Regions from separate parts of the Marinobacter sp. OP 3.4 genome, predicted to be linked through region 1. Evidence: predicted binding sites of a transcription regulator. Region 1 holds the regulator's gene; each other region holds the start of a gene.
The links. Region 1 encodes sigma-54, which starts transcription at its own class of promoters, with help from an activator protein. Its sites were predicted from a motif close to ANTGGCATNNANNTTGCTNT; they were not measured.
Positions count from the first base shown of each region.

Region 1 (2,240 bases):
AGCTCTGGCGCCAGTATGTTATTGATGGTCAAGGTCGAATCGGTCATGGATACTCGTCGGTCCCGATAAAAAAATGCTGCGGTACGAGTCCGTACCGCAGCGTTGTGATTCAGATTATAGCCGTTCCGCCATGGCAATGGTTAGCGGGCCGTTGCTCCGTGCATCCGGTCAACGTTCTTTTCCTTGTGCTTGAGGATCTGCCGGTCAAGCTTGTCCACCAGGGCATCGATGGCGGCGTACATGTCATCGTTTTCGGCCTTGGCGTGGATTTCGCCACCGACCACGTGCAGGGTGGCCTCCGCGATCTGGCGTACCTTTTCCACCTCCAGGGTTACCTGACAGTTGCTGATGTGATCGAAGTGGCGCTCAAGTTTTTCGAATTTCTCGTTGATGTAATCCTTGAGGGAGGGAGTCAGTTCGACATGATGACCGGAAATGTTCAGTTGCATGGGCTTCTCCTGTTTGTCAGACCCTTTGTGTCAGACCAGTCGCTTCCGCTCGTTGGAGGGCGGAATATGCATGGCTTCACGGTATTTTGCCACCGTTCGCCTAGCCACCTTGATGCCCTGCTCTCCCAGCATGGTGGCAATCTTGCTGTCACTGAGCGGCTTCTTCGGGGTTTCCGCCGCAATCAGTTTCCTGATCATTGCGCGAATGGCCGTGGACGAGCATTCGCCGCCTTCCTCGGTGCTCACGTGGCTCGAGAAGAAGTACTTCAGCTCGAAGATGCCACGGGGCGTGTGCATGAACTTTTGCGTGGTGACCCGGGAAATGGTGGATTCGTGCATTTCCACAGCCTGGGCGATGTCCGACAGGATCAGCGGTTTCATCGCTTCTTCCCCATGGTCCAGAAAACCCTGTTGATGTTCAACTATTCGTGTCGCCACCTTCAACAGGGTCTCGTTCCGACTCTGCAGGCTCTTGATGAACCATTTCGCTTCCTGGAGCTGGTCCCGCAGGTAGGTGTTGTCGGCACTGCTGTCGGCACGCCTTATAAGGGAAGCATAGCTGGCATTGACACGAATGCGCGGGGCAATTTCAGGATTCAGTTCCACCCGCCAGCGGCCCTTGTCCTTGCGTACGATCACGTCCGGAATGACGTAGTCCGGCTCGGATGTGTCCAGGGCGTTGCCCGGGTGCGGATTGAGGGCGGTGATAACCGCCAGCACTTCCCGCAACTGGTCTTCCTTCAGGCGGCTGCGCCGTAACAGCTGGGCGTAGTCGCGGTTACCCAGCAGATTGATGTAGTGGGTGATCACCAGTCGTGCCTTGTCCAGCCACGGGGTGTCCGCCGGCAGCTGGTTGAGCTGGATCAGCAGGCATTCCTGCAGGTCACGGGCAAAGACGCCGGGCGGGTCGAAGTGCTGCAGGCGGCGCAGGACCGCTTCCACCTCGTCCATTTCCACCGGGTCCTCGTCTTCGTCATCCATCAGTCCGGAATGGATTTCCTCCAGGTGGGAGGTCAGGTAGCCGCGCTCATCCACGGCATCCAGCAGGGCATGGGCGATGGCGGCATCCCGCTCGCCCATGGGCGTCAGGTTGAGTTGCCATTCCAGGTGGTCGTGCAGGGTCTCGGTGGTGGGGCTGCGGCTTTCGAAATCGGAGTCATTGTCGTCATCGCCCCGGGAGGCGGGAGCCGGCGCGGACTGATAGATGTCATCCCAGGCGGTGTCCACCGGCAGGTCGTCGGGAATGTTGTCGGAGGGATTGTTATCCGCCGACCAGTCCGATTCCTCCCAGGTATTGTCGGCTGCGGACTCACCTTCCGAGGCGCTGACCGACTCCTCGTTGCTGTCATTGTTGTCCCGCTCGGCGTCGGAAGACTCGTCGGTGTCCTCCTCCTCGGAGGTTTCCAGCATCGGGTTGGAATCCAGGGCCTGCTGGATTTCCTGCTGCAGGTCCAGTGTGGAAAGCTGGAGCAGACGGATCGCCTGTTGCAGTTGTGGGGTCATCGTCAGGCTCTGACCCATCTTTAACTGTAAGGAGGCTTTCATCACCATGGTTTCACATCCATCGCCCTTCTGAGGTAGCCGGTAACAGAATCGTTGCAAAAAGACACTGATTCAGCTCAAAAAATAGCTGAAATCAGGCAAAAAAATCAGCGTTACCGGATACTTGGAAATAACAAGCAAGTTCTTTGCCGAGTGTACCCCCTTGCTGCTGCCAACACAATTGCAGGGCGTGTGGACTGTGTTGCAGTGTGTTATCGGATGGGCCAACCGGATCACAGCCTGAATTCG
Region 1 covers NZ_JAVVLT010000107.1:22,698-24,937, forward strand. The annotation lists gene ptsN (PTS IIA-like nitrogen regulatory protein PtsN) at 1-47, opposite strand, end outside; gene hpf (ribosome hibernation promoting factor) at 141-449, opposite strand; gene RO069_RS18140 (RNA polymerase factor sigma-54) at 480-1,994, opposite strand; gene lptB (LPS export ABC transporter ATP-binding protein) at 2,225-2,240, opposite strand, start outside.

Region 2 (2,240 bases), on a different contig from region 1:
CAGGCTGTCGCGGTTCAATGGTGCCGGGCACGATCACCCGAGCCTGGCGGGATAGGGGCTTCCTTTCCCCTCAATGGTGCCCACCTGGCCCATGCGCATGGCCGTGGGCCAGCTCTTCCGCATCGGCATCGCGTACTTCAATGATGTCGATATCGAAGGTCAGGGTTCTGCCGGCCATGGGGTGGTTGGTGTCCACATCGGCAAACTTGTGGCCGACCTTGGCGACGACCACATGGCGCGGGCCCTGCTCGGTTTTCACCTGGGCGATCATGCCCGCTTTCCAGCGTTTTGCCCCCATCAGATGCTTGATCGGCACGCGCTGCACGGCATCGGGCTTGCGAGGACCGTAGGCTTTCTCCGGAGAGACCGTCACGCTGAAGCTCTCACCGGCCTCGCGACCTTCCAGGGCTTCTTCCAGGCCCCGGATAATGCCGCCGTGGCCATGCAGGTAGGCGTTCGGCTCGCCGTCACGGGAGTCTTCAACGACGTTGCCCTGTTCATCACTGACACTGTAATGGAACAGGACCACTTGATTCTTTTCGATGGGCATAGGGTTTCCCTGTGACAGTTCAAAGACCGCCATTATAGCCAGCGGCGGCGTTGACTCCAGCGGCCATCGCGATCAGGCCGGCTCAAACCGTTCCTGCAGCCACGCCTTGATCTCGGCAGACTCGTACAGCCAGCGCTCACTGCCATCATCCTGACGAATCTTCAGGCAAGGCACCTTGACGCGACCGCCGCCAGCCTCCAGCGCGGCACGGTGCTGCGGGTCATGCTGGGCATTGCGGGTTTCAATGTTCAGACCCAGCCGGGCGATTTCCTTGCGTACCTTGATACAGAACGGGCAGGCCGTGAACTGGTACAGGGCGAGATCCTTGCTGGCCTCGTCGACGCGGGCCTGATCGTCAGCGGCGCGGGTGATGCCCCTGGGTGTGCTGAGCTTCTCACTGAGCAGCATGAAGGGTGTCAGGACCAGGCGCAGGGTGCGGAAAAAATAGCGAATAATGACTCTCATGGGTAAGGCTCAAACTCCGGATTGACGGTGGCCTGCCGGGTGTCGGCATCCAGGCTGGATTTGTGTACTTGATAGTGGCGCATGAGGATATCACTTCACCCGGTTGATCAGGTACCAACCGGGCCCGGATTGATAGCAAACCGCAAACCGGGACAAATCGATTTCTGACCAGTCCGGTTTTCGGGTTTTGGCCCTGTCCCAGCCCCGGGTCTGTCGAATAAGCTTACACACCGGTTTGGCGCAAAATCCTAACCCGTTAATTGATAACAACAAACAGCATTGGCGCTGAATATGCATTCTGTTCCCTCTACTCAGCGAACGGGAGACAGACCATGTTAAGCCGATCTTCTTTGCTATCGATTTTCGCCGCGATACTGTACCTCGGTTCGATCCAGTCACACGCAATGCCCATAGACCTACTGCTTGAGTCCAATGATGACAGTGATGCCGGCAGTGAACTCTTCCTGGCCAATTTTGACAGTTACCAAAGCCTGATAGATGCCACTATCAACAGTAGTTCGTTTTCTCAGCTGAACCTCAATTCAAACTTCAGTTCTGGCGGCCTGGCCTTCGACGGTTCGTCCTACCAGTTACTGCTTGAATCCGATGTGGACGGCGACGCCGGAAACGAAATCTTCCTGGCCAGTTTCGACAGTTTTCAAAGCCTGCTGGACGGTACTGTCGCCGGCAGTTCGTTTTCACAGCTGAACGTCAATCCAAACTTCAGCGCCGGTGGTTTGGCCTTCGACGGTTCCTCCTACCAGTTACTGCTTGAATCCGATGCGGATGGCGATGCCGGAAACGAAATTTTCCTGGCCAGTTTCGACAGTTTCCAAAGCCTGCTGGACGGTACTGTCGCCAGCAGCTCGTTTTCACAGCTGAACATCAACCCGAACTTCAGTGCGGGTGGTTTGGCCTTCGATGGTTCGTACTATCAGTTACTGCTTGAAGCCGATGCGGACAGCGACGCCGGAAACGAAATCTTCCTGGCCGGCTTCGATGGCTTACAAGACTTGCTGGACGGTACTATCGCTGACAGCTCGTTCTCACAGTTGAACATCAATTCGAACTTCAGCGCCGGCGGTCTTGTCGCCTATGCCCCTGGTGACCCGACGGAGGTGCCAGAGCCAGCCTCATGGGGGGTATTGATGTTCGGACTTGGGGCCCTGATGCTGAGGAGGCGCAGACCCCGTTGAGGGTATCGCGGCAGGAAACAGCTGTGTCC
Region 2 covers NZ_JAVVLT010000032.1:232,607-234,846, forward strand. The annotation lists gene RO069_RS06250 (FKBP-type peptidyl-prolyl cis-trans isomerase) at 71-550, opposite strand; gene RO069_RS06255 (glutaredoxin family protein) at 623-1,015, opposite strand; gene RO069_RS06260 (PEP-CTERM sorting domain-containing protein) at 1,348-2,211, shown strand.
Region 2: the regulator sigma-54 is predicted to act here: its motif matches at 1,294-1,313, upstream of RO069_RS06260 (PEP-CTERM sorting domain-containing protein).

Region 3 (2,240 bases), on a different contig from region 1:
CTCCGCGTCCAGGTCCGGAAAATCCTCCGCCGATAGGGTGCCGTCCTCGATCAGTGAACGGGCGGCTTCCTGGTAGATGTCCGCGCGGTAGACCTCCTTCGCCGTTTTCATGTACCAGTCATCCGATTTGGCTTCCGGGATCTGGCCCCAGCGGCGCATCTGGCTCAGGTACCAGATGGCGTCAGACGGGTACGGGTAGGTGGCGTAGTAACGGAAGAACACGTTGAAGTCCGGTACTTTCCGCACATCGCCCTTCTCGTACTCGAAGGTGCCGGTCATGGAGTTGGCGATTACTTCCTCATCCGCACCCACGTACTGGGAGCGGGCCAGGATCTCCACCGCCTCGTCCCGGTTGGCGTTATCGTTCTCGTCCAGCCAGTGGGCGGCACGGATCAGCGCCCGCAACAGCCTCAGGTGGGTATTCGGATTCTCCTCGGCCCATTGCTCGGTCACGCCAAACACCTTTTCAGGATTGTTGGGCCAGATCTCGTAGTCGGTGATCACCGGCACACCGATACCCTTGAACACCGCCTGCTGGTTCCAGGGCTCGCCCACGCAGTAGCCCTGGATGGTGCCGGCCTCCAGGGTGGAGGGCATCTGCGGCGGCGGAGTCACGGACAGGTGCACGTCTGCCTCCAGAGTGCCACTGGTGTCACCCCGCTGGGGCGCGTAGAAGCCGGGGTTCAGGCCGCCGGCCGCCAGCCAGTAACGCAGCTCATAGTTATGGGTGGACACCGGGAACACCATGCCCATGCGGAAGCGCTCGCCCTGGTCGCGGTACTGTTCCACCACGGGTTTCAGGGTGCTTGCGCTGATGGGGTGTTGCGGGTTGCCCGTGTCGTTGGCAGGGATCTGCGGCTCCATCATCTCCCAGACATCGTTGGAAACGGTGATGCCGTTGCCGTTCAGGTCCATGCTGAACGCGGTAATAATGTCGGCCTGGGTGCCATAGCCGATGCTGGCGCCCAGCGGCTGGCCCGCCAGCATGTGGGCGCCGTCCAGTTCACCGGTGATGACCCCGTCCAGCAGCACCTTCCAGTTGGCCTGGGCCTCCAGTTCCACGAACAGGCCCTCGTCCATGAAGAAGCCCTGCTCCCAGGCCACTGCCAGGGGGGCCATATCCGTCAGCTTGATAAAGCCCAGCTTCAGGTCCGGCTTTTCCGCCGGGCCGATCTCGGCGTGGGCGGTACCCGTCAGTCCGAGGACCAGGGACGCGGCCAGTATCAGATTCCGTTTCATTATTGCTTCCCCCAAACGTCTTTCACTCGATATTTCGCCCAAAAAAAAAGCGCCTGTCCCCCGGTTTCCAGGGAGACAGACGCCAATGTCTGCAGATCAGTCAGAATGTCAGTGGGATCCTCAGGACATGCGCTGGGACTCCCGGAGCCGACCACGCCATTGGGCCCGCTCTTGTCCAGGACATTGCAGAACCTGTGCCAGTTCTGAATTCCCTTGTAAAACAGCGTTGTGAAAATTTTCGGCAATGAGTTGGCGGGATTCCCCGGGAAATCGGCGGTGCATTTTCGGGCGCTGCGCACCAGTCATGTGCGGAAAGTGGCGATGATTGGGTAGGGGCTGATCCTTATGCCCTTCTTTATAGGGCGGGCCGACGTCCGTAATGACCTGATGCCATGGACATTTACCAACACCGGTCTTCCGGAAGGTCCGTATCCGAGGGCTGTGGAACCATTCTTGCTTATTATTGAACACAACCAATTTGATGTTCCGCCAGCGATACCAGTCTCTGGCGGGATAACAGCGGGCAACGAAGCCCGACGGATCTGCTCTCAGAGTCTGAGGACTCCTTGAGGGGGCAGGGCCGTCGGGCTTTTTGTTTGTCCGGCCACTGGACACAGGGAATTTGCGGAGCGACCGTGAGCAACCAGAACCTCCAACAACCGCGTCGGACCACCTGCCCCTACTGTGGTGTGGGTTGTGGCGTGCTGGCCACACCCCATTCCAACGACCGGGCGGCAGGCGGGCCACCGGTGGCGGGCGACACCTCGCATCCGGCGAACCATGGCCGGCTTTGCGTCAAGGGCTCCAGCCTGCACGAGACCACCGGCAGCCAGGGGCAGACCCTCTACCCCCGGGTGCTGGGCAGCCGGGTCACCTGGGATCGGGCACTGGACGAGGTGGCCGGCGCCATTCGTGCAGCGGTGGAAAACCATGGTCCGGAATCGGTGGCCTTCTACCTGTCCGGTCAGCTGCTGACCGAGGACTACTACGCCGCCAACAAA
Region 3 covers NZ_JAVVLT010000037.1:22,464-24,703, reverse strand. The annotation lists gene RO069_RS07365 (CmpA/NrtA family ABC transporter substrate-binding protein) at 1-1,239, opposite strand, end outside; gene RO069_RS07360 (nitrate reductase) at 1,875-2,240, shown strand, end outside.
Region 3: the regulator sigma-54 is predicted to act here: its motif matches at 1,422-1,441, upstream of RO069_RS07365 (CmpA/NrtA family ABC transporter substrate-binding protein).